3 regions of the Mesorhizobium sp. CA12 genome follow, and region 2 is predicted to be linked to each of the others. Evidence: predicted binding sites of a transcription regulator. Region 2 holds the regulator's gene; each other region holds the start of a gene.
The links. The regulator PhoB, encoded in region 2, activates phosphate uptake and scavenging genes when phosphate is short. The targets are predictions, from matches to a motif close to TGTCATNNANCTGTCAT.

Region 1 (10,268 bases), on a different contig from region 2:
ACCGACCTGATCACCGCCAATCCGGACCTCAAGGGCATCTTCGCCTCGAACCTGATCATGGCGCAGGGCGTCGGCCAGGCGATCGCCGAAAACAATCTCGGCGGCAAGGTGGCGCTGATCGGCTTCGACAGCGACGAAAAGCTGATCAAGTTCCTCAATGACGGCGTCATCTCGGGCCTGGTCGTCCAGGATCCGTACCGGATGGGCTATGACGGCATCAAGACCGCCTTGGCCGCCTCGAAGGGCGAGAAGGTCGAGGCCAATGTCGACACCGGCGCGAACCTCGTCACCAAAGACAACATGAAGGATCCCAAGATCGACGCGCTGCTCAACCCGAAGCTCAAGTGAGCAGCATCGCGACAGTCGTTTCCGGGGCCTCGCGCCCCGGAAACATCCATCGGGGCGATTTGGAAATTCGCCGGCCCGATTTAGGCTCCGCCTTCAAGATGCGCGCCAGACGCATCGCTGCGTACCCAATGGTTGAGGCCAATCTGGGAGGATTGTCATGACGTCGACGGCGCAGGAATCGCATCCGGCCCCCACGCTGGAACCGGGCAGGACGATCCTCGAGCTCAACGGCCTGGAAAAGCGCTACCCCGGCACGCATGCGCTGAAACCTGTGCATCTTGCCTTCAAGGCAGGCGAGATCCACGCGATCGTCGGCGAGAACGGCGCCGGCAAGTCGACCCTGATAAAACTCCTGACCGGCGTCATGCCGCGCACCTCCGGCGAGGTGATCTGGGAAGGCAAGCCGACCGCCTTGGCCACGCCGCATGAGGCGATGGCGCTGGGCATCAACGCCGTCCACCAGGAGGTGGTGCTCTGCCGCCATCTCACCGTCGCCGCCAACATGTTCCTCGGCGAGGAGGAGTCACGCTTCGGCCTCCTGCAGCAGCGCGCCATGGTCAAGGACGCGCAGAAGATCATCGACGGGCTGGGCTTCGACTTGCCGGCGCATGTCATGCTTGGCGATCTCACCATCGGCCAGCAGCAATTGATCGCCGCGGCGCGGGCCACCGTGCGCGGCACCAAATTCCTGATTTTCGACGAGCCTACCGCTTACCTCACCCGCAAGGAGGCCGACCAGCTCTTCAAGCTGATCCGGCGGCTCAAGGGCGAAGGCGTCACCATCATCTATATCAGCCACCGCATGGAGGAAGTGTTCGAGCTCGCCGACCGCGTTTCCGTGCTGCGCGACGGCACTCTGGTCGGCACCCGCAACATCGGCGAGACCGACGAGCCCGAACTGGTCAAGCTGATGATCAACCGCTCGATCGAGCAGATCTACCACAAGGAACATTTCACCCCCGGCGCCACGATTGTCGAGACGAGGAACCTTTCGGGCAAAGGCTTCGAGAATGTCTCGGTGACCGTCCGCGCCGGCGAGATCGTCGGCCTCTATGGCCTGATCGGCGCCGGCCGCAGCGAGTTCGTCACCACGCTTTACGGCCGCCACAGGAAATCGGCGGGCCAGATCCTATGGCAAGGCGAGGAGGTCCAGGTCAATTCCGAGCATGACGCGATCCGGCTCGGCATGGCGCTGGCTCCGGAAAGCCGCCGCGACCAGGGCCTCTGCCTCAATTTGCCGGTCGGCACGAACCTCAACCTGCCGATCTACAAGCGCATCTCCAGCAATTTTCTGATCTCCGGCGCCAAGGAGAAGGCCGAGGCCGACCGCCAGATCGCCGATCTCAGGATCAAGACACCGACGCGCCATGCGCTGGCTTCAAGCCTCTCCGGCGGCAACCAGCAGAAGATCGTCATTGGCAAATGGCTGGCGCATGGCGCCAAGCTGTTCATCTTCGACGAGCCGACGGTGGGCGTCGATGTCGGCACCAAGGCCGAGATCTACCGCCTGTTCTCGACGCTCTTGTCCAAGGGCGCCGGCATCATCCTGATCTCGTCCTATCTGCCGGAAGTCTATGAGCTTGCCGATACGCTGCACGTGTTCCGGCGCGGCAAGCTGGTCGCGACCCATGGTTTCCGGACCGCCAGCCACGAGGATATTTTGGGTCAGGCACTGGCCGAGAAACAAGAAAAGTCGGGAGGACAAAAATGAGCACCGAGGCGATCCCCGCCGAAAAACCCAAGCGCAATTTCAACGCCCTGTTCGGCCTGACGCTGCTTGGCCTTTTGCTCCTGATGTGGATCGTGCTGGCCGTCGCCACGCCGTCCTTCGCCACGACGCTCAACATCACCAACCTTCTGCGTCAGGGCTCGCTGATCGCCATCCTCGCCGTCGGCCAGACCTTCGTCATCATCACCGGCGGCATCGATCTGTCGGTCGGCGCGGTGGTCGGCTTCACCACCGTCATTGTCGCGCTTTTGATCAACGCCGGCTGGCCGATCTGGGCCGCGGTGCTGATCACGCTGCTGGTGGGCGTCGCCATCGGCCTCTTCCACGGCTTCGGCATCGTCAAGATGGGCCTGCCGCCCTTCATCATCACCTTGGCCACCATGACCTCGCTGCGCGGCATCGGCCTCCTGATGACGAACGGCAACTCGATCTCCATCAACAGCGACTCGTTCCAGGCTTTCTCGCGCGGCTCGCTCGCGGGCATTCCCTACCTGTTCTGGATGGTGATCCTGGTCGCCATTCCGTCCTACATCTTCCTGCACCACACGCGCTGGGGCCGCTACCTGTTCTCGGTCGGCTCCAACGCCGAGGCCGCGCGCCTGTCCGGCGTCAACGTGCCGCGCACCATCTTCATGGCCTATATCCTGTCCGGTCTTCTGGCGGCCATTGTCGGCGTGCTGCTGGCGTCGCGCATCGGCATCGGCAACCCGACGCAGGGCGACACCTATGAGCTGCAGGCCATCGCCTCGTCGGTGATCGGCGGCACCTCGCTGTTCGGCGCCATCGGCTCCGTGCATGGACCGCTGATCGGCTCCTTCATCCTTTCGACGATCAACAACGGCGCCAACCTGCTCAACGTCAACACCTTCTGGCAGCGCGTCATCACCGGCCTGCTGATCATCGTCATCGTCTACTTCGACGGCCTGCGTCGTCGCGGCAAATGACTCCTACGTGAAACTAACGCGCCGGCCCCGCTCGAGCGGCGCCGGCGCTCTTTGCCTGGATTTGCGATATGAAAGCCGTTGTCTGCCGTTCGCCCGGCGAGCTTGTCCTCGAAGACCGCGCCGGGCCCGGCGCACCGCCGCCCGGCTGGGCGCGCGTTGCGGTCAGCCATGTCGGCATCTGCGGAACCGACTACCACATCTTCGAAGGCAAGCACCCGTTTCTGGCCTATCCGCGCATCATGGGCCATGAGGTTGCCGGCACGATCGTCGAGAAGGGCGAAGGCGTCGAGATCAGCGTCGGCGAGCCGGTCGTCATCAATCCCTATCTTTCATGCGGCAAATGCATTGCCTGCCGGCGCGGCAAGCCGAACTGCTGCGTGAAGATCGAGGTGCTGGGCGTCCATCGCGACGGCGCCATGTGCGACGAAATCCTGGTGCCGGCGCAGAACCTCTACCCGACGAACGGCCTGTCGCTGGCCGACGCCGCGGCGGTCGAATTCCTGGCCATCGGCGCGCATGCGGTACGCCGCTCGCTCGGGCTGCCCGGCCAGCGCACGCTGGTCATCGGCGCCGGCCCGATCGGCCTCGGCACGGCGATCTTCGCGCGCATCGCCGGGCTGGATGTCAGCCTGCTCGACATGAGCGCCGAACGTCTCGGATTCGCCGAAAAGCAGCTCGGCTTTGCCCCGCTGGACAGCTCGAAGAGGCCGGCTGCCGAGCTGGTCCAACAGGCAACAGCCGGCGAAGGGTTCGACCTCGTGTTCGACGCGACTGGCAACACCCAGTCCGTGCAGTCGGCCTTCGCCCACGTCGCGCATGGCGGCACGCTGGTGCTGGTCAGCGTCGTCAAGGACGACATCACCTTCTCCGACCCTGAATTCCATAAGCGCGAGATGATGCTGGTCGGCAGCCGCAACGCGCTGAAGGCCGATTTCGACCATGTCGCAGATTCGATCCGCAACGGCGCTGTGCCGTTGAACAAGCTCGTCACCCATCGCACCACGCTCGCCGGAACGCCGCGCGACCTTGCCCGATGGACGCACGAGAAGTCGGGACTGATCAAGGCGGTCATAGAGGTCGGGTGAGGAAGGCCCGCGTCGAGGTTTCACGAACTGGACCGTTGTCCGCCCTAACAAATTGCAGTCTTGGTGATTGACCGAAGCGCCTATCCCTTCGTCATCCACGGGCGGAGCAAGGAGCGTAGCGACGCAGCGCAGACCCGAGGATCCATTCCGTGACGCCGACGCGTTGCAGCGATCCAGAATTCTGCTCCGCTGCGCTCTACGATCGAGGTTACGGAATGGATCCTCGGGTCTGCGCTCCGCTTCGCGTCGCTCCGCCCGTGGATGACGACCTCTTGGATTGCCGTCCGAAGACATCGTAGACCTAATCGCCGGCCGACAACCTAAGCTCCACCCGCTCCGCGGGAAAGCGCGACTCCGCGAACTGGATTGGCTCACCGTCGAGCGTCACGTTGATTGCAATTGTGACCAGCACGATGGCGCCGGGCTGCAGATCGAGTGCTGCAAGATCGTCTGCGTCGGCATGGCGCGCCGACAGCACGGTCGAATGCCTCAGATAATCGTTGATGCCGAAGCGCTTCAGTGAGGCGGTGATCGATCCCGTCTCCGCCATTGCCGCCTCGATGCCGGCGAAGCGCTTGGCATCGAACCAGGTCGTCGCGCGCGACACCGCATGACCGTCGGCCTCGCCGCGCGTCTCCAGGCGGATGACGGCAGCGCCTTTGGCGATGCCCAGCGCCTCGGCGATGCGCCGGCCGGCCGGCTCGGTCGACGACGATAGCAGCGCGATATGCCGCTCGCTCGTCTGCCCCTGCAGCCCGGTCGAGAAGCGCGTCCGCGCGCCGATTGGATAGGACAGCCGCTTGCGCGACAACACGAAGGTGCCGCGTCCCTGCTCGGCCCTCAGCACGCCTTCCTGCACCAGTGCTGCAATGGCGCTGCGCACCGTGTGGCGGTTGACGCCATAGCGCTCGGCCAGCGCGACTTCAGGCGGCAGCGCGGTATTCTCGGCGAAATCGCCATTGGCGATCGCCTGCAGGATCCTGTCGGCGATCTGCCGCCATAGCGATACGCCATTGCGCCTCTCGATGCTGCTTGCCAGCCCGGTCATTTCCCCGCCCCCAACGTCTTCACCCTAACTTTTGCACCGTTGTCATCCACCCGTCATGGACTCCCGATACCAAGTGAGTATAATTTGTATAGTTGTCTATATCAATAGACAAACTTTTTATGCAAGGAGCGATGCCATGCGAGGACAGGAAGCGCGCGAGCAGGCCGGGCGGAAAGCCTTGATGGCGACGCTGGCGCATGCCGCGGCCGATGACATCGCTCGCCTGTGGAACGAGTCGGGCCTGCCCTCCGAGGCCGAGCTTTTGCGCGGCCCCGAAACCGGACTGGTGACGGTGCGCGGACGGATCGGCGGCGGCGGCGCTCCCTTCAATGTCGGCGAGGCGACGGTCACCCGCGCCACGGTGCGGCTGCCCTCCGGCCAGGTCGGCCACTCCTATGCGCTTGGCCGCGACAAGGGACAAGCCAAGCTAGCGGCGATCGCCGACGCGCTGTGGCAGGACCCGGCGCACCGCGAAGCGGTCGAGACAAAGCTCGCCGCGCCCTTGCGCGCGGCGCTTGCTGCGGAGCGCGAGACAAAGCGCGTCGAAACGGCGGCCACGAAAGTGGATTTCTTCACCATGGTGCGCGGAGAGGACTGATGGATATCGCCACGCAATCGATCGACGGCGGCTTCGCAGAGCCGGTCTTCAACGCCCAGGCGGTGTTCAGCGCCATCATGGACGCGATGGCCCGCCCCGGCACCGTCCAGCCGCTGCCGCAGCTCGCCCGCCCGCCGGCGCCGCTGTCGGCGACGGCCGGCGCCGTGGCGCTCTCGCTCTGCGACAACGACACGCCGGTCTGGCTCGACCAGCCGCTGCAGGCGGAAGCCGCGGTCAAGGCCTGGCTCGGCTTCCACACCGGCGCGCCCTCGGCAAACACGCCGGCCGACGCACATTTCGCCCTGATCGCCAATCCGAAGGAGATGGCGGCGCTCGATGGTTTTGCGCAAGGCACGCAAGAATATCCCGACCGCTCGACGACGCTGATCCTCTTGGTCGACGATCTTGCCTCGGGCCCATCGCTGCTGCTCGAAGGTCCGGGGATCGAAAAGACGTCGATGATCGCGCCTCCCGGCATGCCGCGCCATTTCGTCGAGCAGTGGAAGCAGAACAACCAGCGTTTCCCGCGCGGCGTCGACATCATCCTGGCGGCGCCCGGCCACCTTGCCTGCCTGCCGCGCACCACCCGCGTCAAATCGATGGAGGCATGACATGTATGTCGCGGTGAAAGGCGGCGAAGCCGCCATTGCCAATGCGCATCGCCTGCTTGCCGACCGCCGCCGCGGCGACCGTTCGGTGCCGGCGCTGCGCCTCGACCAGATTGTCGAGCAGCTGGCGCTCGGCGTCGACCGGGTGATGAGCGAAGGCTCGCTCTATGATCGCGAGCTCGCGGCTCTCGCCGTCGTCCAGGCGCGCGGCGATATGATCGAGGCGATCTTTCTGGTGCGCGCCTACCGCACCACGCTGCCGCGCTTCGGCTACACCAATCCGGTCGACACCGGCGCCATGCAGGTCGAGCGTCGTGTCTCGGCCACCTACAAGGACCTGCCGGGCGGCCAGGTGCTCGGCCCGACCTTCGATTATACGCACCGCCTGCTCGATCCCGAGCTTGCCGCCGGCGCCGAGGTCGAGATGCCGGCGCAGCGTCCGGCCGAGCCGGAGGCCATGCCGCGCGTTTCGGCGATCCTCGCCCATGAAGGCCTGATCGAGGCCGATGGCGAGATGCCGCTTGACCACGTGCCCGGCGACATCACGCGCGAGCCGCTGCAATTCCCGATGGCGCGCGACATCCGCCTGCAGGCGTTGTCGCGCGGCGACGAAGGTTTTCTGCTGGCGCTCGGCTATTCGACGCAGCGCGGCTACGCCCGCAACCATCCCTTTGTCGGCGAGATACGCATTGGCGAGGTCGAGCTGGAGCTCGACGTGCCGGAGTTGCCCTTCGCCGTGCCGCTCGGCTCCATCCGCGTCACCGAATGCCAGATGGTCAACCAGTTCAAGGGCTCGGCCAAGGCGCCGCCGCAGTTCACGCGCGGCTACGGCCTGGTCTTCGGCCAGAGCGAGCGCAAGGCGATGGCGATGGCGCTGTGCGACCGGGCGCTGCGCGCCACGGAGCTTGGCGAGGATGTCGTCGCCGCCGCGCAGGACGAGGAATTCGTCATCTCGCATTCCGACAATGTCCAGGCCACCGGTTTCGTCGAGCATCTGAAGCTGCCGCATTATGTCGACTTCCAGGCCGAGCTCGGCCTGGTTCGCCGCATGCGCGCCGAATACGAAGCGCGGGAAAACGAGGACAAGGCCGCCGAGGAGAAGCGCGAGGCGGCGGAATGACTTCAGTGTCCGCTACCGGAATGCCCGCCGCCGTCGAAGCCGCCAGTATAGTCGCCGCCACCGAAGGACTCGCCGTACGGAGGTTCCCTTGGCGCGGGGAGAACCATTTTCCGCAGCGCAAAGGTCGCGAAGCCGGCGAACACCAGCAGCAGCACGCCAAGATGCAACCAACCGGTAGAGTCCATTCGGGCGTCCTTCCGCGTCTTGGGCGCCAATTTCATAGCAGAGAGCGGACGTGATCGCCATGACCGACATCGCCACCTACAACTTCGCCTATCTCGATGAGCAGACCAAGCGGATGATCCGGCGCGCCATCCTGAAGGGCATCGCCATTCCCGGCTATCAGGTGCCCTTTGCCTCGCGCGAGATGCCGATGCCTTATGGCTGGGGCACCGGCGGCGTCCAGGTCACCGCCTCGATCATCGGCCCGGATGACGTGCTGAAAGTCATCGACCAGGGCGCCGACGACACCACCAACGCCGTTTCGATCCGCGCTTTCTTCAGGAAAGTCGCCAATGTCGCTGTCACCACCGACACGGCAACCGCCACCATCATCCAGACCCGGCACCGCATCCCCGAGCATCCGCTGACGGCAGGACAGGTGCTGGTCTTCCAGGTGCCGATCCCAGAGCCGCTGCGCTTCCTCGAGCCGCGCGAGACCGAGACGCGCAAGATGCACGCGCTGGAGGAATACGGCCTCATGCATGTGAAGCTCTATGAGGACATTGCCAGGCACGGCCGCATCGCCACCACCTACGCCTATCCGGTCAAAGTCGAGGGCCGCTACGTGATGGATCCTTCGCCGACGCCGAAATTCGACAATCCGAAGATGCACCGCTCGCCCGCCTTGCAATTGTTCGGCGCCGGCCGCGAGAAACGCATCTATGCGGTGCCGCCCTTCACCGACGTCGTCAGCCTCGACTTCGAGGACCATCCCTTCGAGGTGCAGACCTTCGACCAGCCCTGCGCGCTCTGCGGCGCCGGGAATGTCTATCTCGACGAGGTCATCCTCGACGACCATGGCGGCCACATGTTCGTCTGCTCCGATACCGACCATTGCGAGAAGCGCCGCGCCGAATCTACCTCCCCCTCGTGGGGAGGTCGCGCCGAAGGCGCCGGTGGGGAAAACGGCCAATCTTCTCTTTCTTCAATCCCCACCCCGGCGCTGCGCGCCGATCCTCCCCACAAGGGGAAGGGTAAGGAGGCCGAATGACCGACGAACCGCTGCTCCGCGTCTCGGCGCTGTCCAAATTCTACGGCTCGCGCATCGGCTGCGAGAACGTCACCTTCGACCTCTGGCCGGGCGAGGTTCTGGCGGTGGTCGGCGAATCCGGCTCCGGCAAGACCACGCTGCTCAACTGCCTGTCGACCCGCCTGCTGCCCTCCTCCGGCACGGCCAGCTATCGCATGCGCGACGGCCAATGGCGCGAGCTCTACCGCATGAGCGAGGCCGAGCGCCGCTTCCTGATGCGCACCGACTGGGGCTTCGTCCACCAGAACCCGGCGGACGGGCTGCGCATGACAGTGTCGGCCGGCGCCAATGTCGGCGAGCGGCTGATGGCGGTCGGCGACCGCCACTATGGCAGGATCCGCGCCACCGCCGTCGACTGGCTGTCGCGCGTCGAGATCGACGAGGACCGCATCGACGACGAGCCGCGCGCCTTTTCCGGCGGCATGCGCCAGCGCCTGCAGATCGCCCGCAACCTGGTGACTGGGCCGCGGCTGGTGTTCATGGACGAGCCGACCGGCGGCCTCGACGTCTCGGTGCAGGCGCGCCTGCTCGATCTGCTGCGCGGGCTGGTCACCGACCTCGGCCTGGCGGCGATCGTCGTCACCCACGACCTCGCCGTGGCGCGATTGCTGTCGCAACGCATGATGGTGATGAAGGACGGGCGCGTCGTCGAAAGCGGCCTCACCGACCGCGTGCTCGACGATCCGCGCGCGCCTTATACCCAGCTTCTCGTTTCTTCCATCCTGCAGGTGTGATGATGGCCACTCCTCTCGTTGTCTCCGATGTCGCCAAAAGCTTCACCATGCATCTGCGCGACGGCGTCACGCTGCCGGTGGTGGCGGGTGTCTCCTTCTCGATCCGCGCCGGCGAATGCGCCGTGCTCGGCGGCCCGTCCGGCGCCGGAAAAAGCTCGATCCTGAAGATGCTTTACGGCAACTACGCCGTCGATGAAGGTCAGATCATCGTCCAGCATGGCGGCGGGCTGATCGACCTCGCCTCGGCCAGCCCGCGCACCGTGCTTTCCGTGCGCCGCCATACCATCGGCTATGTCAGCCAGTTCCTGCGTACCGTGCCGCGTGTCTCCGCGCTCGACGTCGTCGCCGAGCCGCTGGTCGAGCGCGGCGAGGACAGGGAAAGCGCGCGGGCGAGAGCGCGTGCCCTGTTGGCGCAGCTCAACCTGCCGGAACGGCTCTGGGCCTTGCCGCCCGCGACCTTCTCCGGCGGCGAGCAGCAGCGCGTCAACATCGCGCGCGGCTTCATCACCGAGCATCCGATCCTGCTGCTCGACGAGCCGACGGCCTCGCTCGACGCGAAGAACCGCGATGTCGTGGTCGAGCTCATCGCCGCCAAGAAGGCGGCGGGGGTCGCCCTGCTCGGCATTTTCCACGACCTCGACGTGCGCGAGGCTGTCACCGACCGCGTCATCGACGTTACGGCCTTTGCCGCCGGAAAGATCGCCGCATGAAGAAGCTTTCGGAGGCGCCGCTGATCCATCCGACAGCGCAGGTCGAAAACTCGACGCTCGGCCGCTGGACCGAGATCGCCGAGCGCAGCCGC
Region 2 (10,268 bases):
GCGCGGCGTCAGGAACGTGCGGCTGTCGAAGTCGAGCGGGTTGACGCCAAGCCGCAGGCTGGAAATCACATGCAGCCCGATCCAGATGAGGAGCAGCGCGCCGATCATGCCCAGCATGCGGGTGTCGAGCTCGGTCGCCTTCAGGAACCGGGCAACAGTGCCGAGTTCCGACGCGCGCGCGGTGTCCGCCGGTTGGGTAGACGTCGTGTCGGTCATGATTTCCTCCCACCGGCTTGCCGTCTGGCGCGGATGCCGGAACTCAGCCTAGAAGCTATCCGCCTGAGGCAGAACGGCAAAATCTTTTGAGAAAACGCCGCGGCTTTAAGGCAATCCCAGGAAAGTGCGTAGCGGTTTTCCGTCCGGGATTGCGGCAACAAAAACCAGGAGCGGTTCATTGAACCGCTCCTGGCCGCGGCGCAGGTGTTTTTGATCGAACGTCGGCAAGGCTCAGTTGCAGACCTGGACGCTGCCGGCGGGCACGCCCGCGCAGACCTCGTCCTTCTTGATCCAGCCGGCGTCGATGACGACGTTGAGGTTGTCCTTGGTGATCGCGACCGGCGTCAGGAACAGCGACTTGACGGTGTTGCCGCCGGGCGTCGTGAAGTCCTTGGCGCCGGCGATGTCGCCCATCTTCTTGCCGTCGGCGAGCTGCGAGGCGATCTCGGCGGCGTTCTTGCCGAGCTCGCGCGCGTCTTTCCACACCGACACGGTCTGCGTGCCGAGCGCGATGCGGTTGAGCGCCGCGTGGTCGCCGTCCTGGCCCGAGACCGGCACGGTGCCGGCCAGCCCCTGCGCCGTCAGCGCCGCGACAACGCCGCCGGCGGTGCCGTCATTGGCAGCCACGACCGCGTCGACCTTGTTGTCGTTGGCGGTCAGGAACTGCTCCATGTTCTTCTGCGCGTTGGCCGGCAGCCAGCCGTCCGTGTAGGCCTCGCCGACATTCTTGATCTTGCCGCTGTCGATGGCGTCCTTCAGGACTTCCATGGAGCCCGCGAACAGGAAGTCGGCGTTCGGATCGGAGCCCGAGCCCTTGATGAAGACATAGTTGCCTTCCGGCTTGGCCTTGAACACCTCGCGGGCCTGCATGCGCCCGACTTCCTTGTTGTCGAAGGTCAGGTAGAACACGTCCTTGTTCTCGATCAGGCGGTCATAGCCGACGACCGGGATTCCTTCATCGAGCGCCTTCTGCACTGCCGGGCCGATTGCCGAGGCATCCTGCGCCAGGATGATCAGCGCGTTGGCGCCCTGCGAGATCAGGCTTTCGACGTCGGTTAGCTGCTTGCCCGGATTGGACTGCGCGTCGGCCGAGATATACTTGTCGCCGGCGGCCTCGATGGCGGCCTTCATCGCTGCTTCGTCGGTCTTCCAGCGCTCTTCCTGGAAATTCGACCACGACACGCCGATCACCTTGTCCTTCGCCTCGGCGACGGACGCCAGCGTCAGCGACATGGCAACGCCCGCCAGAATGGCGGCTGCAAATTTCTTCATGATATCCTCCCTGCGCCCGTGCGGCGCGACCCAGACTGGCCCGAAGGCCGGCACAGAGGCTTTTTTTCGAGCCTCAAAAAAATAGTGGTCCAGCACAACAGCGCTGTCAACCGAGATTCTGATGGGTTTTGATGGGCTCAGGCATTTTTTTCGGTATCCGCAATAAATAATGACATGGCCCCTGGCTTCTGCCACAATCCCTAGCGTGTCAGCGACAGGCCATGGCATTATCACAAGGCCGCGATGACTGGGGAGGACGTGCGAAACGATGTCGGTCGGAATCCGCCATGACGATTTGCGCCGGCGCAACCGCGCCATGGTGATTTCGGCGGTACGCCGCGCCGGTCAGCCATCACGGACCGAAATTGCCGCCACCACCGGGCTCAGCCACTCGACCATTTCGGCGATCTCCGCCGACCTGATCCAGGAGGGCATTCTCACCGAAAGCAAGGCCAGCGAGCCGACGGCGTTGAAGCGCGGCCGGCCGCAGATCGGCCTGGCGCTGAACCCTGAAGCCGCCGCGGTGCTGACCGTGGTGTTGTCTCTGAACTTCCTGTCGGTCGCCGTGATCGACTATGCCGGCCAGGTTGTCGCCGAGGAGCAGCAACGCCTGGACACGCTTGTCATGCCCCGCGACGAGCTGATCGGCGAATGCGTGGCGATCGTGCGGCGCCGGCTGCAGGATCCCGACCTCGACATTGGCAGCGTCGCCCGCATCGCCATGGGCATTCAGGGCATCACCGATTCTAATGCACGCGCCATGCTCTGGTCGCCGATAACGCCGCTGACCGACATTCCTTTCGCCGACATTCTCGAGAAGGAGTTCGGCATCTCCGCCACCATGGAGAACGACTGCAACATGATGGCGGTGGCGCTGCAATGGCGCGACCCGGAGCGCTATCGTGACGACTTCATCGCCATCCTGTTGTCGCACGGCATCGGCATGGGTCTCGTGCTCAAGGGTGCGCTGTTCACCGGCACGCATTCCTCCGGCGGCGAGTTCGGCCACATGATTCACCGCCCGGGCGGGGCGCTTTGCCGCTGCGGCCGCCGCGGCTGCGTCGAGGCCTATGCCGGCAACTATGCGATCTGGCGCAGCGCCATGAAAATGAGCGAGGACGCCGAGCCGGTCGACGTCGGCGACGCCGACATGCGGGCCCTTGCCGCGAAGGCGCGCGAGAGGGACGGCCCCGAACGGGAGGCTTACCGCCGGGCCGGCGAAGCGCTTGGTTTCGGTCTCGGCAGCCTGTTCGCCCTCATCGACCCGGCGCCTGTAGCCATGGTCGGCGTCAGCGCGGCCGCCTTCGACCTGATCGAGCCGGCGCTGCGCGAGGCGATCGCCCAGACGGCCGGCGGCCAGCACTCCGAATCGATCTCCTTCGACACCGAGCCGAACGAGTTGCCGCTGATCCGCGAAGGCTGCGCCATGCGCGCGTTGACCTTCGTCGACCAGGAGATTTTCGCGCCGGGAGGCCAGGCAAGAGTGGGGACGGGAAAGAACGTGGCCTGAGGCAGCCTTGAAGAGGTCCGGGACAGCAGCAGACGCTTGAATTAGCGAAGGGAAGGCCCCGCAGCTTCGTCATTCCAGGGCGGAGCAGGAGCGAAGCTCCGTCGCGGAGACCCTGGAATCCATGCCGCTATCTCACGCGTCGAGCGCAGCGGCACAGAATTCTGGACTGTCGCAACGCATCGACATCACGGAATGGATCCTCGGGTCTGCGCTGCGTCGCTGCGCTCCTTGCTCCGCCCGTGGATGACGAAGCACAAGCGTCTCGGCTAACCGCCAATGCACGCGATCCGATGCTGGAGACACAGAACCCGTCAGCGTCTCAGCCCCTATCCCTAATCTTCCCTGATCGCGTAACCCGCCCCGCGGATGGTGCGGATGACGTCCGGCATGCGGCCATTGTTGACCGCTTTGCGCAGACGGCCGACATGGACGTCGACGGTGCGTTCGTCGATATAGATCGTCTCGCCCCAGACATTGTCGAGCAGCTGGCTGCGCGAGAACACCCGGCCGGGATGACGCATCATGAATTCCAGCAGCCGGAACTCGGTCGGGCCGAGCCTGATCTCGCTCTTCTTGCGGTAGACGCGGTGCGACTCGCGGTCGAGCACGATGTCGCCGACCTTGAGCACGCTGGACAGCACCTCCGGCTTGGCGCGGCGCAGCAGCGCCTTGACGCGCGCCATGAACTCCGGCGTCGAGAACGGCTTGACCAGATAGTCGTCGGCGCCGGTCGAGAGGCCGCGCACGCGGTCGCTTTCTTCGCCCCGCGCGGTCAGCATGATGATCGGCAGCCGCTCGGTCTCGGGCCGCATCCTGAGGCGCCGGCAGAGCTCGATGCCGGAAACCGCCGGCACCATCCAGTCGAGCACGAGCAGGTCGGGAACGTTTTCCTGAAGGCGGATTTCGGCCTCGTCGCCGCGGGTCACCACTTCGACCTGGTAACCCTCGGATTCGAGATTGTAGCGGAGCAGCACCCCAAGCGGCTCCTCGTCCTCCACCACCATGATGCGTGGCGCGATCATTGGCAGGTACCCTTCGTCAGGCCGCCGGCGCCGACATTGTCGTCTCGTCCTGCTTGGGACGATTCGCGGGCAATTGCGTGCCGGTCAGCACATAATAGGCGTTCTCGGCGATGTTGGTCACATGGTCGCCGATCCGCTCGAGATTCTTGGCGCAGAACAGAAGATGCGTGCAGGCGGTGATGTTGCGCGGGTCTTCCATCATGTAGGTCAGGAGCTCCCGGAAGACGGATGTGTATTTGACGTCGATGCGCTCGTCGTCGTTGCGAAGCTTGGCCAGCGCCGTGGCGTCGCCCACCGTATATTCCTGGATCACGGCCTGGACCTGGATCAGCACCAGCTGCGCCATGGAATCGATCGAATGCGTGAGGTCGCGCGGCGCGGCGCTGACGCCGACCGAGCCGACGCGCTTGGCGATGTTCTTGGCGAGGTCGCCGATGCGTTCGAGGTCGCCCGCCATGCGGATCGAGCCAACCACATTGCGCAGGTCGTCGGCCATCGGCTGGCGCTTGGCGATCAGCGTGATGGCGCGGTCGTCGAGCTCGCGCTGGCGCGCGTCCATGATGGCATCGTCGGAAACGACGCGCTGCGCCATGGCATTGTCGGTCTCAAGCAGAGCCTTGGTCGAAGCGCCGACCATCGAGCTGGCGAGATCGCCCATGTCGTTGATGAGCCGGCTGATCTGCCTCAGATCCTCGTCGAAGGAAGCGACGGTATGTTCGGCCATGATGATGTCCTCGTATGAGCTCAGCCGAAGCGGCCGGTGATGTAGTCCTGCGTGCGCTTTTCGCGGGGCGAGGTGAAGATCTTCTCGGTCCGGTCGAACTCCACCAGCTCGCCCAGATACATGAACGCCGTCTGCCGCGACACGCGCGCCGCCTGCTGCATGTTGTGGGTGACGATGACGATCGTGTAGTCGGCCTGCAGCTCGTCGATCAGTTCCTCGATCTTGGCGGTCGACAGCGGATCGAGCGCCGAGGCCGGCTCGTCGAGCAGGATGACCTCGGGCTTCACAGCAACGGTACGGGCGATGCACAGGCGCTGCTGCTGGCCGCCCGAGAGGCTGAGGCCGCTGGCGTTGAGCTTGTCCTTGACCTCGTTCCAGAGTGCTGCGCGCTTCAGCGCCTGCTCGACGCGGCTGTCCATCTCGGCCTTGCTGATCTTCTCATAGAGCCTGACGCCGAAAGCGATGTTCTCGTAGATCGACATCGGGAACGGCGTCGGCTTCTGAAACACCATGCCGATCTTGGTCCTGAGCAGGTTGAGGTCCTGCGAGCGGTCGAGGATGTTCTTGCCGTCGAGCAGCACCTGGCCCTCGGCGCTCTGCTTCGGATAGAGCTCGTAGATGCGGTTGAGCACGCGCAGCAGCGTCGACTTCCCGCAGCCCGACGGGCCGATGAAGGCGGTCACGCTGCGCTCGGGCAGGGACAGGTTGATGTCCTTCAGCGCCTTCGACTGGCCATAGTAGAAATTGAGGTTCTTGACCTCGATCTTGGCCTTCTCGACGGTCGTGTCGGCTGCGTTCAGGTCGGTGGACAACATCGGTTTCATCTGTCCTCTCTGCGTCCGGTTAGGCTGCGGGCGATGATGCTCAGCCCGAGAACCGTCAGGGTGATTATGAGTGCGCCCGTCCAGGCCAGTTGCTGCCATTCCTCGTAGGGGCTGAGAGCGAACTGGAAGATGGTTACCGGCAGGCTGGCCATCGGCGCATTGAGATTGCTCGACCAGAACTGGTTGTTGAGCGCGGTGAAGAGAAGCGGCGCCGTCTCGCCGGAGATGCGGGCGATCGCCAAAAGGATGCCGGTGACGATGCCGGACAGCGCCGCGCGATAGGCAACCGAGCGGATCACCACCCAGCGCGGCGCTCCGATGGCGGTGCCTGCTTCGCGCAGCGCGTTGGGCACAAGGTTCAGCATGTCCTCGGTGGTGCGCACCACGACGGGGATCACCAGGATCGACAGCGCGACCGCGCCGGCAATCGCCGAGAAGTGCCCCATCGGCCGCACCATCAGCTCGTAGACGAACAGGCCGATGATGATCGACGGCGCCGACAGGAGGATGTCGTTGATGAAGCGCACCACCGTCGTGAGCTTCGAGAAGCGTCCGTATTCGGCCATGTAGGTGCCGGCCAGCACGCCGATCGGCGTGCCGACGACGATACCGATGATCGTCATGACGATGCTGCCGTAGATGGCATTGAGCAGGCCGCCGGCATCGCCGGGCGGCGGCGTCATTTCCGTGAACACGGAGAGCGACACCCCGGAAAGCCCCTTGTAGAGCAGGGCGCCGAGAATCAGCGCCAGCCAGGCCAGCCCGATGCCCGCCGCGACGACGCACAGCGTCATCATCACGGCATTCTTGCGCTTGCGGCTTTGGTGAAGCGATGCGGCAGTCGACATCGGTCAGGCTCCCGTGCGGCTATCGATGCGCAACAGCATGTAGCGTGCGAGCGCGAGGATGATGAAGGTGATGATGAACAGGATCAGGCCGAGCGATACCAGCGAGGATGTATAAAGGTTGCCGTCGGCTTCGGTGAATTCGTTGGCGATGGTCGCCGAGATCGTCGTGCCCGGCGCAAACAGCGAGGCGCTGATGCGGTGCGCGTTGCCGATGACGAAGGTGACGGCCATCGTCTCGCCGAGCGCGCGGCCGAGGCCGAGCATGACGCCGCCCATGATGCCGATGCGGGTATAGGGGATGGTCACGCGCCGGGTCACTTCCCAGGTCGTGCAGCCGATCCCGTAGGCCGATTCCTTCAGCACCGCCGGCACCGTGTCGAACACGTCCTTGGTGATCGAGGTGATGAAAGGCAGCACCATTATGGCGAGGATCAGCGACGAGGTCAGCAAGCCGATGCCGTAGGGCGGACCGGCAAACAGGCTGGAGAGCCCCGGTATGCCGTGGAAAAGACTGATGATGAAGGGCTGCACAGTCGTCTGCAGGAACGGCGCGAAGACGAACAGGCCCCAGATGCCGTAGATGATCGAGGGAATGCCGGCGAGCAGCTCGACGGCGATGCCAATCGGACGCCTGAGCGGGCGCGGACAAAGCTCGGTCAGGAAGATGGCGATACCGATGCCGATCGGCACGGCGATGAGAATGGCGATGGCCGAAGTGACGATGGTGCCGTAGATGGGCGCGAGCGCGCCGAAATTCTCGGTGACCGGGTTCCAGGATTCGGTGGTCAGGAAGGAGAAGCCGAACTTCGACAGGGCCTCCCACGATCCGGCGACCAGCGAGATCGCGACCCCCCCGAGCAGAACGAGCACGAGTATGGCGGAAAGGCGCGTCGCCGTCCGGAAAACCATGTCGGTGACGGCGAAGCGGCGCACCGTCGCTTCTCTGGTCCGCAGGGCGGACGATGTCGCGGCTTCGGAAACGGCTGTCATTTAGCCCCTCGCATTTCGAAAGAGACAGGAGGGCGCTAGAGGCGCCCTCCTCATTCGGCGGGAATTACATGCCGGAGTAGACCGGCTTGCCATCCTTGTCGACGATGTCCTTGCCCCACATCTCCTCGACGCTCTTCACGACCTTGTCGGGCATCGGAACGTAGTCAAGCTCAGCAGCCATCTTGTCGCCCTTGGCATAGGACCAGGCGAAGAACTTGAGCGCTTCGGCCGTGGCTGCCGCATCATCGGGCTTCTGGTAGACGAGGATCCAGGTGGCGGAAGTCATCGGCCAGGATTCGGCGCCCGCCTGGTTGGCCAGGATAACGCCGTAGCCCGGCTGCGAGCTCCAGTCGGCATTGGCCGCGGCGGCCGAGAACGCCTTCGCGGTCGGCTCGACCTTCTTGCCGTCCTTGTTCACCATGTCGGTATAGGTGAGCTTGTTCTGCTTGGCATAGGCGTATTCGACATAGCCGATCGCGCCGCCAGTCTGCGACACGTTGTTGGCGACGCCTTCATTGCCCTTGGCGCCGATGCCCACCGGCCATTCAAGCGCGGTGTTGACGCCGACCTTCGATTTCCAGTCGGCGCTGACGTCGGCCAGGTAGTAGCTGAAGTTGAAGGTGGTGCCCGAGCCGTCCGAACGGTGGACGACGGCAATCGCCTGGTCGGGCAGCTTGATCTTGGGGTTGAGCTTCTTGATCGCCGCGTCGTTCCAGTTGGTGATCTTGCCGGCGAAGATGTCGGCGAGCGTCGGACCGTCGAGCACCAGCTCGCCCGGCTTGATGCCTTCGAGGTTGACGACCGGCACGATGCCGCCCATCACCATCGGGAACTGCGCGAGGCCGGTGGAGGTGAGATCCTCGCCCTTCAGCGGCGCGTCGGAAGCGCCGAAGGTGACGGTCTTGGCCTTGATCTGCTTGATGCCGCCGCCGGAGCCGATCGACTGGTAGTTGAGACCGATGCCGGTCTCCTTCTTGTAGGCGTCGGCCCACTTCGCGTAGATCGGATAGGGGAAGGTGGCGCCAGCGCCGGAAATGTCGGCTGCCATCGCGGCGGCCATGCTAAGGGTTGATGCCGCAGCCATTGCAATTGCAACGGCCGCCGAGCGGATGAAATGTCTCATGTGGCCTGCTCCTGTTCGGAAGATGGTCTTTCGGCACCCGTTGTATCGGCGCCCGGTCAGCGCAATAGCCCTCGATTATTACAGTCGCATGACAGTTTCGTGTCAGCCCGGTAACGTCTGGACGAGAATGCTCGGAAGGGGTTCCGCAGCAGCCTCGAAGGGCCGGACGGAGTTTGCCGCGGAAATCAGCAACTTGTCTGACTTTTGAAACAAAATTTATCCCGGCGGCCGGATGACGGCCGCCGGGAAATAAAATCCGGACGAGAGTGCGTTGCCTGTAAGCCAGAGCGGATCATGGCCTGGCCATCGCCGAAAACAGGGTCCGTTGGGGTAGAGTCGACGCTGTTTCTTGTCGGCGGTCGCTGCTCCCGCCCGTAACCGAAGAGCGGAATCAATGTCATGATTGTCCGAGCTTGGCGCTTGCTTTGGTATGGTGCGATCGCACCATACGCATGCGTCAGCCCCTTGCCGCCGTCCTGCCCGCCAAATTCGTTTTAACCGGCGTTGCGCCGGGTCTCGACGTCCGAACCCAGCCAGCGCTCGAGCTTTTCGAGCAGCGCCCGCGGACTGATCGGCTTCGGCAGGTAATCGTCCATGCCGGCTTCCAGGCAGCGTTCGCGGTCGCCCTTCAGTGCATGCGCGGTGACGCCGACGATCGGCACATGCGTGCCCATGTCCTCCTCGAGCCGGCGGATCGCGCCCGTCGCCTCCAGCCCGTTCATTTCCGGCATCGATACATCCATCAGGATCATGCGCGGATTGAGCCTGCCGAAGGCGTCGAGCGCCTTGCGGCCGTTGCCGACGATCTCGAAGCGGTAACCGGTCTCGCCAAGAATCTGGGTGAACACCATCTGGTTCACCTCATTGTCCTCGGCGACGAGGATGTCGAGCTCGCGCTCGGCATCGGCGGGGCGCGGACGCGCTCGCGCCGGGGGCGGTTGCAGCATGGCGCGCTCCGATGCCGCCGTCTGCGCCGGAGCGGCTCGCGGGGGACTGGCGGTGCCAATGGCGGGTTGCGCCGCCGCGCTGCTGTGGCGGTGGCGCTGGATGGTCGAGACCAGCGTTTCCAGGAGAATGGAGGAGCGCGCCGGCTTGATCAGCTGCGCATCGATGCCGAGGTCGCGATAGGCCGTGCCGGCAAGCGACTGGTCGACCGAGGTCAGCATGATGATGGGCGTATGCGCCAGGCCCGCCGTATTGCGCACGATGCGCGCCATCTCGGCGCCGGTCATGCCCGGCATCTGATAATCAAGCACGACGCAGTCGACCGGCACGCCGTAGGCGGCGGCGGCAATCAGCACCTTCAACCCCTCGGCGCCGCTTTCGGCCGCGCAGGAATCGAACGTCCACGACGCCATCTGCTCGCTGAGGATCGAGCGGTTGACGGCATTGTCGTCGACGATGAGCACGCGCGCGCCGGTGACGTCGACCGGCATGATGCGCTGCCCGCCCTGCTCGGCCTTGGGCAGCGTGATCGTGAACCAGAAGGTCGAACCCTTGCCTTCGGCGCTGTCGACGCCGATCTCGCCGGCCATCATCTCGACCAGCCGCGAGGTGATGGCAAGGCCAAGCCCGGTGCCCTCATGCCGCCTGGTCGAGGAGGTGTCGACCTGGCTGAACTTTTCGAAAACCTGCTTCAGCTTGTCTTCCGGAATGCCGATGCCGGTATCGGTCACGGAAATGGTGAGCCTCGTTCCCGCCGGAACCCGCTCACCCGTCACGTCGACCAGGACATGACC
Region 3 (10,268 bases), on a different contig from region 2:
CGCCGCCAAGATGCACATCTCCACCACCGATGTCGCCATCGACATCGTCGGCATGCACAAATGGTATGGCGAGTTCCATGTGCTGAAGGACATCAACCTCAAGGTGATGCGTGGCGAGCGCATCGTCATCTGTGGTCCGTCCGGCTCCGGCAAGTCGACCATGATCCGCTGCATCAACCGGCTGGAAGAGCACCAGAAGGGCAAGATCATCGTCGACGGCAAGGAACTCACCAACGATCTGAAGAAGATCGACGAGGTGCGCCGCGAGGTCGGCATGGTGTTCCAGCATTTCAACCTGTTCCCACATCTGACCATCCTGGAGAACTGCACGCTGGCGCCGATCTGGGTGCGCAAGATGCCGAAGAAGCAGGCCGAGGAAATCGCCATGCATTTCCTTAAGCGCGTCAAGATACCGGAACAGGCCAACAAATATCCGGGCCAGCTCTCCGGCGGGCAGCAGCAGCGCGTTGCGATCGCGCGCTCGCTGTGCATGAATCCGCGCATCATGCTGTTCGACGAGCCGACCTCGGCGCTCGACCCGGAAATGATCAAGGAAGTGCTGGAGACGATGGTGGGGCTGGCGGAAGAGGGCATGACCATGCTTTGCGTCACCCACGAGATGGGCTTTGCCCGCAAGGTGGCCAACCGCGTAATCTTCATGGATCAGGGCCAGATCGTCGAGCAGAACACGCCGGCCGAATTCTTCGACCATCCGCGCCATGAACGCACAAAGCTTTTCCTGTCGCAGATCCTGCACTGAGCGGGCGCAACGCTAAATTTTCGGAAGCCCGGCTGGAAACAGCCGGGCTTTTTTGCATTCGGGCGATCGGACAAGGATCGGCTCATTTTTGGTTGACGCTGCGAAATCGTCTAGCCTGATCGTCCAGGTTATCCTGGGGTTGACGCAGACGAGACGGAACGAACGCACCCGATGAGACGAGTCCTGCGATATATGGTGATGCTGTTGGGAGCGGCGGTGCTTGCCGCCGCGCTCGGCACGCTGGTGCCGCGTCCGTTCTGGCCGGCGGCACGGGCCGAAGGCCAGGGGACGCGGCACATATTGGTGTTGAAGAACCCGATCCACACCGACATCGCCGTGCCCCTCGATGACGGCGTGCGCCGGCGCTTTGCCTTTCTCGCCGATACCGGCCTGCCGATCGAGGCTCCGGGGGCGCGCTACATCGTCTTCGGCTGGGGCGGCCGCGCCTTCTATCTGGAGACGCCGACCTGGTCGCAATTGAAGACGATGCCGGTGCTGAAGGCGCTTACGCTCGACGCCTCGGTGATGCATGTCGATGCTGCGGGGGCTATTCTTGAGCCGCATCCGGATGTCGCCGGTTTTGACGTCGATGAGGAACATTTCTCGGCGCTGCTCGACTATATCGCGGCAAGCTTCCGGCAGGGAGAGGCGGGCGGGCCGAGGGCGATTGAAAATGCGGGCTATTCAACTTTCGACCGTTTCTACGAGGCCAACGGCCATTTCAACGCGCTGGTCGGTTGCAATACGTGGACCGCGGCGGCGCTGCGCACCGCCGGTCTGCGCACCGGCTGGTGGAACCCGCTGCCGGTATCGCTGGGGTGGTCATTGAGGTTGTATGATTGAGGGTTGATGGGAATTTGCAAACGCCGTTCCGTCACACCCCCTCTGGCCTGCCGGCCATCTCCCCCACAAGGGGGAAATCAGCTGTCGTGGCTGCTTTCGCCAATCATCAACGTCGCAAGGCGGGAGCCAGCGCCCAAGCTGCCAATCTCCTCCCTTGCGGGGGAGATGCCCGGCAGGGCAGAGGGGGGGTGCTGTCCCGCCGGCCTATCCAGCTGGTGGCAGACGCTACCGCCGCACAACCTCCCGGTCCTCCCACCCATAGAGCCAGTCCAGGTCCGCCGCGAGCTTTTCCGCCGGTCGCGCCGCCAGCACGAGATTGCGTGTGATCGCCACCGGTCCCCACGCGTGCCAGGCCAGCCGATTGAGAGCGCCGCGTTTCAGCACCTTCTCGACGCGCGGGCGTCTGAGATTTTCCCATATGGCAAGGCCTTGAGCTGGATCGCCGGGGAAGTCGGCAACGAGATTGGCGAGCATCGAGGCATCCTCGATCGCCATGGCCGCGCCCTGCGCCGCGAACGGCGTCATGGCGTGCGCGGCATCGCCGATCAGTGCCACTCCCTCCGACATGGTCCAGCGCCGCTGCGCGACCGTGTGGATGGGGAAGGCCGTCCACGGCCCGGCCAGCGCCGCCAGCTTCGCCAGCGTTGCCGCCGTGCCCCGCATCGCTGCCGAAAGTACGGCGGGATCCGCATGCCCGGACCAGCCTTCGGCGATGCGCTCGCCCCTGGTGAAGGCTGCCAGATTGAAGGCGCTGCCCTTGCTCACCGGATAGGCGACCATGTGGAAGCCGGGATGCAGGAAAGTGGTGACGCTGTCGGTGGCTCCGATTTGCATAAAAGCCTGGCCGGCGGCGCTTTCCGCCGGGACCGTCGCGCGCCAGGCGAGTTCGCCCGAAAAGCGGCTTGCCGCAAAGCCGGCCGTCCGGGCAAGCTTGGCGCGAACCGACGACCAGACGCCGTCGGCTGCAACCAGCAAACCGCATGCGACATCCGTCGCCTTGCCGTCGATCTCGACCGTCGCGGTAACCCTTTGCGGGTCGACGGCAAAGCCGGTAACGCGCGCACCGGTGACAAGCGCGATACCGGGCCGTTCCGCCACTGCCGCCTTCAGCGCCGCCTGCAGGTCGGCGCGGTGCGCCACGAGATAGGGCGCCCCCCATCGCTTTTCTGCGGTTTCCCCAAGCGGCACGCGCGCCAGCTCTCGCAGGCTCCTTGCGTCCTTCAGCACCACCGCTCGCGGCCGGATCGCGTTGGGCAGCAGGCGATCGAGCACGCTGAGCCGCCGCAGGATCCGGGTCGCGTTGGGGGAAAGCTGGAGGCCGGCGCCGGCCGCTTCGAGTTGCCTGGCCTGCTCGAACAGTGTTACCGGGAAGCCACGCTCGGCAAAGGCAAGCGCCGCCACGAGCCCGGCAATGCCAGCCCCGGCGATGACGATCTGCCGGGACCTTATTTCAGTCATGGTTGATCGGGGTGATCAGGCGGCCTGATCGACATAGAGGCAGCCGGCCGGCTGCGTTTCCGTCGCCTTCAGCGACGGTGAATAGCGGTAGAGCGTCGAGCAGTAAGGGCAGACCTTTTCATTGTCGTCGCCCATGTCGAGGAACACGTGCGGATGGTCGAAAGGCGGGTTGGCGCCGGTGCACATGAATTCCTTGACGCCGATCTCGATGACCGGATGGCCCGCGTCGTTCTGGAAATGGGGAATGCTGCCGCCTGCCATCGTCGTCTCCAATTGGTTCGGCCAGTGGGTGTGACCAGTTTGCATCTGGAGCATAACAGGCCAGTTTGCAAGATCGATGAAATCAAACTGTCGCAAAAGGCTGGCAGAGGATAAGTTGAGCCGGTTAAGCGCATGGGGCCGGTGCCGGAGCGATTCCGTGACGATCATGCGTCATAAAGACATGCTAGAGCGTCGTTGAACGGCAGTATGCGGCGCCTCCTGGGAACGGTTGCGGGCAAGAGCAGGAAACCATGAACGAACTGAAGCCTGTGCAGAGCGAGTTCATCACCGTCGAGGCCGCAAGCCCCGACGGCGGCAATCCCGATCGTTTCGTCAACCGCGAATTCTCCTGGCTGCAATTCAACCGCCGCGTGCTGGAGGAATCGCTGAACGAGCATCATCCGCTGCTTGAACGCGTCCGCTTCCTGTCGATTTCTGCCGCCAATCTCGACGAGTTCTTCATGGTCCGCGTCGCCGGCCTTGCCGGCCAGGTCCGCGAGGGCATCGCGCTGAAGAGCCCGGACGGCCGAACGCCCGAACAGCAGCTGGAACAATTGCTGCGGGAGGTCGAGCGCCTTCAGGAAGACCAGCAGAAGAGCCTCTCGGCGCTGATGACGCTGCTCAACAAGGAAGGCATCGAGAGCATCACCCGCGACGCGCTGAGCAAGGATGAGAAGGCTTGGCTGGAGGAGCATTTCCAGGAACAGGTTTTCCCGGTGCTGACGCCGCTGTCGATCGACCCGGCGCATCCGTTTCCGTTCATCCCCAATCTCGGCTTTTCCATCGCCCTGCAATTGCGCCATCGCAAGAATGGCGAGGAGATGAGCGCGCTGCTGCGCCTGCCGGTGGCGCTCAGGCGTTTCATCCGCCTGCCCGACCGCAAGAACCATGTCCGCTTCATTCCGCTGGAGGAAGTGGTCGGCATCTATATCGGCAAGCTTTTCCCCGGCTACGAGGTCAAAGGCTCCGGCACGTTCCGCATCATCCGCGACAGCGACATCGAGGTCGAGGAAGAGTCGGAAGACCTGGTGCGCCTGTTCGAAACGGCGCTGAAGCGGCGCCGTCGCGGCTCGGTGATCCGCATCGAATTCGACACGCTGATGCCGGCTGCGTTGCGGGACTTCGTCGCCGGCGAGCTCGGCGTGTCATCGAGCCGAATCAGCGTGCTCACCGGCCCGCTGGCGCTCAACCAGATCTCCGAGATTGTCGCCATTCCGCGCGACGACCTCAAATTCACCCCCTACAATCCGCGCTTTCCCGAGCGCATCCGCGAGCATGGCGGCGACTGCTTCGCCGCCATCCGCGAGAAGGACATCGTCGTCCATCACCCCTACGAGTCCTTCGACGTGGTGGTGCAGTTCCTGCGCCAGGCCGCCGCCGACCCGGAAGTGGTGGCGATCAAGCAGACGCTCTACCGTACCTCTAACGACAGCCCGATCGTGCGCGCGCTGATCGACGCCGCCGAGGCCGGCAAGTCGGTCACGGCACTTGTCGAGCTCAAGGCGCGCTTCGACGAGGAAGCCAACATCCGCTGGGCGCGCGACCTCGAGCGCGCAGGCGTCCAGGTCGTGTTCGGCTTCCTGGAGCTGAAGACCCACGCCAAGATGTCTTTGATCGTGCGCCGCGAGGATGGCCGGCTGCGCAACTACGTGCATCTCGGCACCGGCAACTACCACCCGGTTACCGCCCGTATCTACACCGACCTGTCCTTCTTCACCACCGACCCGACGATCGCGCGCGATGTCGCGCAGCTCTTCAATTTCATCACCGGCTATGCCGAGCCCGCCGAGGAGATGCGCCTTGCCGTATCGCCCTTCACGCTGCGCAAGCGCATCCTGAAACACATCTCGGACGAGATCGTTCATGCCCGCGACGGCCGACCGGCGCGCATCTGGATGAAGATGAACGCGCTGGTCGATCCGACCGTCATCGACGCGCTTTACGACGCCAGCCGCGCCGGCGTCGAGGTCGACCTCGTCGTGCGCGGCATCTGTTGTCTGCGGCCGCAGGTGCCGGGTCTTTCCGAGAACATCAGGGTGAAATCGATCGTCGGCCGCTTTCTCGAGCACAGCCGCATCTTCTGCTTCGGCAACGGCCACGGCCTGCCGTCCGACGAGGCGGTCGTCTACATCTCGTCGGCCGACATGATGCCGCGCAATCTCGACCGCCGCGTCGAGACCCTGGTGCCGATCACCAACCCAACTGTGCATGAACAGGTGCTTGGCCAGATCATGCTGGGCAACATCATGGACAACCAGCAAAGTTTCGACGTATTGGCTGACGGCACCTCCCGGCGCGCTGTGCTGGAGGAGGGCGAGGAGCCGTTCAACGCGCAGGAATATTTCATGACCAATCCGAGCCTCTCCGGGCGGGGCGACGCGCTGAAATCGCATGCGCCCAAGCGCATTGCCCAGTTCAAGCGCCGCAAGAAGAACAGCGCCGCGTGACTGCAGTTTCCCAGGGCCGGCTTCAGGACCGGCGGCCGCTGTCGATCATCGACATCGGATCGAACTCGATTCGCCTTGTCGTCTATGAGGGGCTGGCGCGCTCGCCCACGCTTCTGTTCAACGAGAAGATGCTGGCCGGCCTCGGCCGCGGCATCGTTTCGACGGGCAAGCTCGATCCCGAGGCGGTGACGCGCTCGATGGAGGAATTCCGCCGGTTCCGCGCGCTCTCGGACCAGGCGGGTGCCGAGCACATCTATGTGCTGGCGACAGCCGCCGCGCGCGAGGCGGGCAACGGCCCCGATTTCATCCACCGTGCCGAGGAGGTGCTGAAGACCGAGATCCGCGTGCTCACCGGCCGTCAGGAGGCCTATTATTCGGCGCTCGGCGTCATTTCCGGTTTCCATCCGGCCAATGGCATCGCCGGCGACCTTGGCGGCGGCAGCCTCGAGCTGATCGACATCAATGGCGAAGCGATAGGCGACGGCATCACGTTGCCGCTCGGCGGCCTGCGCCTGCAGGACATGGCCAGGAACTCGCTCGTGCAGGCCCAGAAGATCGCGCGCCAGGAACTGGCGCGGGCGAAGCTTCTGAAGGGCGGGCAGGGCAGGGTTTTCTACGCAGTCGGCGGCACCTGGCGAAATCTTGCCCGGCTGCATATGGAGATGAACAACTACCCGCTCGGCGTCATGCATCACTACGAGATATCGGCCGACAGCGCGCAGACTTTCCTCAAGCAGGTCGCCCGCAGCGAGGTCGAGAAGGTGAGGGGCATCGAGGGCGTTTCCAAGAACCGCCGCTCGCTCTTGCCCTACGGTGCCGTCGTGCTGCAGGAGATCATGTCGGCCATGCAGCCGTCGAAGATCGTCGTCTCGGCGCAGGGCGTGCGCGAGGGTTTCCTCTACTCGCTGCTCGACGCCGCCGAGCAGAAGGCCGACCCGCTGATCTCGGCCGCCGAGGAACTGGCGCTATTGCGCTCGCGCTCGGTGCATCACGCGCACGACCTGGTCGAATGGACCGGCAAGGCCTTCAAGGCCTTCGGCATTGATGAGACGGAAGACGAGGCACGCTACCGCCATGCCGCCTGCCTGCTTGCCGATATCGGCTGGCGCGCGCATCCGGAATATCGCGGCCGGCAGTCGCTCAACATTATCGCGCATGCCTCCTTCACCGGCGTCGACCATCCGGGCCGCGCCTATCTGGCTCTGGCCAACGCCTATCGCCATGACGGCGTCTTCAACGACGGCATCGCACCCGAGATCAAGGCGCTGGCGCCGCCGCGCCTTCTGGAACGCGCCCGCACGCTGGCGGCCATGATGCGCGTCGTCTATCTGCTGACGGCGGCTATGCCGGGCGTGATGCCGAGGCTGAAATGGGAGAACCGCGGCAACGGAGCGCTCGCGCTGGTGCTGCCGGCCTCGCTTTCCGACCTCTATGGTGAGCGCCCGGCCGGCCGGCTGGCGCAACTGGCGCGTATCACCAATCGCCGCCTGGTGCTCGCGGTCGAGGGCGGGCCGAGCGTCTCGGTGAAATAACGGATCAGCTGACGTCGGCGCCGATTCCGAAGCCACGCCCGTCCGCCGACCATGCGCCGGCGCCGGCCATGGCCAGCGCCAGAAAGCCGCCGGCAATGGCGATGTCCTTCATCAGCATCTGCTGGTGCATGAAGGACAGCGTGGCGTCGTCCGCGCCCTGGCCGTAATGGCCGATGAAACCGGCGACTACGCTGAAGGCGGCAAGCAGCAGCGCCACGATCCGCGTCTGGAAACCGACGAGGACCAACAACCCGGCGATCAACTCGAACAGGCCTGTGCCCCATGCCGCCAAGGTCGGCAGCGGCAGGCCGAGGCCAGCGAAGTAACTGGTCGTGCCGGCGATATTGGTGAGCGCCTGGAAACCGGAGGGCACGAACAACGCGGCGAGCAGGAGCCGCGAGACGAGAAGCAATGCGTTGCGGGGCATTGGTCATCTCCCTTGCCGGCATCAGGCCGGCTGCCGGCGCAGTCTACGCCTACAACCGGAAAACGAAAAAGCGATGCGGAAAATTCCGCACCGCTTTCGTTTCAGTTTGGGAGGATTGCTTCAGTATGGGAGGAAAAGATCAGCCGCGCTTGGCGTCGATCGAATAGGCGCCGGCGCCGGAGGAGGCGAGCAGGATGAAGCCGCCGGTGATGGCGAGGTTCTTGAGGAACTGGATCATCTGCATCTGGTCGGCCCAGCCGGTGTGAGCGACCAGCCCAGTGGCGATCGTGAAGATGGCGAGCACCCAGGCAGCGATCCGGGTCTGGAAGCCGACGAGAATGGCAAGGCCGCCAAGCAGCTCGATCAGCCCAACAACGACGGCCGTTACGGTCGGCACCGGCAGGCCGAGAGCGCCGAAATAGCCGGCGGTGCCGGAAATCGCTGTGAGCTTGCCGAAGCCGGAAAGCAGGAAGATGATGGCAAGCAGGACGCGACCCAACAGGATTGTCGTGGAGCTGCTGGATGTTGCGCCGTTGCCGGCGACGGAAGAGTTGATGGACATGGCGGTTCTCCGAACGGTTGAATGGCCCGTCAGATAAACGATAGAGACTGTTCACCAGAAGCCGCCTATGTGGCGACACATTGTTCACAGAATCTTCATTCTTAGATTACGCGGCGCGCGCGAAATTCATGTCGCGAGAATCGGCAGTGGGAGCAAATTCTCCCCCTGCAAAATGGTTCGTACGCTTCTTCCTAAGAAGAGATGCAATCGTCAGCCCGGATGCGTCATATCCTCGGGCCGCACCAGCCGATCGTAATCGGCTTCGCTGACCAGCCCGGTGGCCAAGGCCTCCTCGCGCAAGGTCGTTCCGTTCTTGTGCGCGGTCTTGGCGATCTTGGCGGCGTTGTCGTAGCCGATAGTGGGGGCCAGCGCCGTCACCAGCATCAGCGAGCGTTCGAGCGCCGCCTTGATATTGTCCTCGCGCGCCTCGATGCCGACCACGCAATTGTCTGTGAAGGAAACGGAAGCATCAGCCAGCAGCTGCACCGACTGCAGGAAATTATACGCCATCAGCGGGTTGTAGACGTTGAGCTCGAAATGGCCCTGGCTGCCGGCGAAGGCAAGTGCTGCATTGTTGCCGAACACCTGGACGCAGACCTGCGTCAGCGCCTCGCACTGGGTCGGGTTGACCTTGCCCGGCATGATCGAGGAGCCCGGTTCGTTTTCCGGCAGCGAGAGCTCGCCGAGACCCGACCGCGGGCCGGAGCCGAGCAGGCGGATGTCGTTGGCGATCTTGAACAGCGCCGCGGCCGCCGCGTTGATGGCACCATGCGAGAACACCATGGAATCATGCGCCGCCAGCGCCTCGAATTTGTTCGGGGCAGTGACGAAGGCGATGCCGGTGATGGCGGCGATACGGTCCGCCACCTTTTCCGCGAAGCCGACCGGCGCGTTGAGGCCCGTGCCGACGGCGGTGCCGCCCTGCGCCAGCTCCTGCAAACCGGGCAGCGTCAGCTCGATGCGCTTGATCGAGGAGGCGACCTGCGCGGCATAGCCGGAAAATTCCTGGCCGAGGGTCAGCGGCGTGGCGTCCTGGGTATGGGTGCGGCCGATTTTGATGATATGGTTGAAGGCGCGGGCCTTGGCGCCGAGCGCCTTGTGCAAATGGTGCAGTGCTGGGATCAAGTGGTGCGCGACCCGCTCGGCGCAGGCGATATGCATGGCCGTCGGATAGGTGTCGTTGGACGACTGGCTCATATTGACGTGGTCGTTCGGATGCACCGGCTTCTTCGAGCCCATCACCCCGCCGAGCATCTCGATCGCCCGGTTGGAGATCACCTCGTTGGCATTCATGTTGGACTGCGTGCCCGAGCCCGTCTGCCAAACCACCAGCGGGAAATGATCGTTAAGCTTGCCGTCGATCACTTCCTGCGCCGCCTCGACGATCGCTTTGCCGATGACCGGATCGAGCCGTTTCATCTCCATGTTCACTTCGGCCGCGGCGCGCTTGACGATGCCGAGCGCGCGCACGATCGAAGCCGGTTGCTTCTCCCAGCCGATCTTGAAATTGCCCAGCGAACGCTGCGCCTGCGCGCCCCAATAGCGGTCGGCCGCCACCTCTATGGGGCCGAACGTATCGGTTTCGGTTCTGGTCTTTTCAGCGCTCACGGCAAGTCTCCGTCTGTCGATTTGGGCAAGGGCGTATCGCGTTGCACAAACCGCTTCAAGCGGAGATTGCGGTCGGGGAAGATGCAAATCGGTTGAAGAGAGGCCTCTTCTTCTCGCTCTGGGCGAGACGGCGGTGACGGCCAATCTCCCCCTTCTTATGGGGAGATGCCCGGCGGGAGATCAGCGCTTCAGCGGCGGCCCGACAATATCGATGCCGTTCTCGGCGCACAGGCTCGTCAACACCTCAATCATCTCCGGCGTCGGCGCTGCCGCCGGCGGCAGTTCGGCTCGCTCCGCAGGGCGACTAGCCTTGCGCACCATCGTCTCGAAATCCGAACCGCGCGTGACGGTGAGCGTATGGGCGCCTTCG

Region 1: the regulator PhoB is predicted to act here: its motif matches at 5,195-5,211, upstream of phnF (phosphonate metabolism transcriptional regulator PhnF).
Region 3: the regulator PhoB is predicted to act here: its motif matches at 3,400-3,416, upstream of LB520_RS09560 (RNA degradosome polyphosphate kinase).

Annotation. Positions count from the first base shown of each region.
Region 1 is NZ_JAIUHT010000014.1:77,178-87,445, reverse strand. It holds gene LB520_RS22010 (ABC transporter substrate-binding protein) at 1-348, shown strand, start outside; gene LB520_RS22005 (sugar ABC transporter ATP-binding protein) at 506-2,059, shown strand; gene LB520_RS22000 (ABC transporter permease) at 2,056-3,021, shown strand; gene LB520_RS21995 (zinc-binding alcohol dehydrogenase family protein) at 3,090-4,106, shown strand; gene phnF (phosphonate metabolism transcriptional regulator PhnF) at 4,408-5,154, opposite strand; gene phnG (phosphonate C-P lyase system protein PhnG) at 5,291-5,752, shown strand; gene phnH (phosphonate C-P lyase system protein PhnH) at 5,752-6,363, shown strand; gene LB520_RS21975 (carbon-phosphorus lyase complex subunit PhnI) at 6,365-7,480, shown strand; gene LB520_RS21970 (hypothetical protein) at 7,483-7,665, opposite strand; partial or broken gene LB520_RS21965 (alpha-D-ribose 1-methylphosphonate 5-phosphate C-P-lyase PhnJ) at 7,725-8,558, shown strand; gene phnK (phosphonate C-P lyase system protein PhnK) at 8,690-9,466, shown strand; gene phnL (phosphonate C-P lyase system protein PhnL) at 9,469-10,176, shown strand; gene LB520_RS21950 (DapH/DapD/GlmU-related protein) at 10,173-10,268, shown strand, end outside.
Region 2 is NZ_JAIUHT010000003.1:171,593-181,860, forward strand. It holds gene LB520_RS07300 (sugar ABC transporter permease) at 1-216, opposite strand, end outside; gene xylF (D-xylose ABC transporter substrate-binding protein) at 448-1,488, opposite strand; gene LB520_RS07310 (ROK family protein) at 1,757-2,998, shown strand; gene phoB (phosphate regulon transcriptional regulator PhoB) at 3,331-4,020, opposite strand; gene phoU (phosphate signaling complex protein PhoU) at 4,037-4,744, opposite strand; gene pstB (phosphate ABC transporter ATP-binding protein PstB) at 4,765-5,568, opposite strand; gene pstA (phosphate ABC transporter permease PstA) at 5,565-6,416, opposite strand; gene pstC (phosphate ABC transporter permease subunit PstC) at 6,420-7,406, opposite strand; gene pstS (phosphate ABC transporter substrate-binding protein PstS) at 7,471-8,529, opposite strand; gene LB520_RS29110 (response regulator) at 9,024-10,268, opposite strand, start outside.
Region 3 is NZ_JAIUHT010000004.1:134,356-144,623, forward strand. It holds gene LB520_RS09540 (amino acid ABC transporter ATP-binding protein) at 11-760, shown strand; gene LB520_RS09545 (TIGR02117 family protein) at 932-1,603, shown strand; gene LB520_RS09550 (FAD-dependent monooxygenase) at 1,829-3,061, opposite strand; gene LB520_RS09555 (zinc-finger domain-containing protein) at 3,077-3,322, opposite strand; gene LB520_RS09560 (RNA degradosome polyphosphate kinase) at 3,574-5,769, shown strand; gene ppx (exopolyphosphatase) at 5,766-7,301, shown strand; gene LB520_RS09570 (DoxX family protein) at 7,306-7,728, opposite strand; gene LB520_RS09575 (DoxX family protein) at 7,868-8,290, opposite strand; gene fumC (class II fumarate hydratase) at 8,501-9,898, opposite strand; gene LB520_RS09585 (cupin domain-containing protein) at 10,079-10,268, opposite strand, start outside.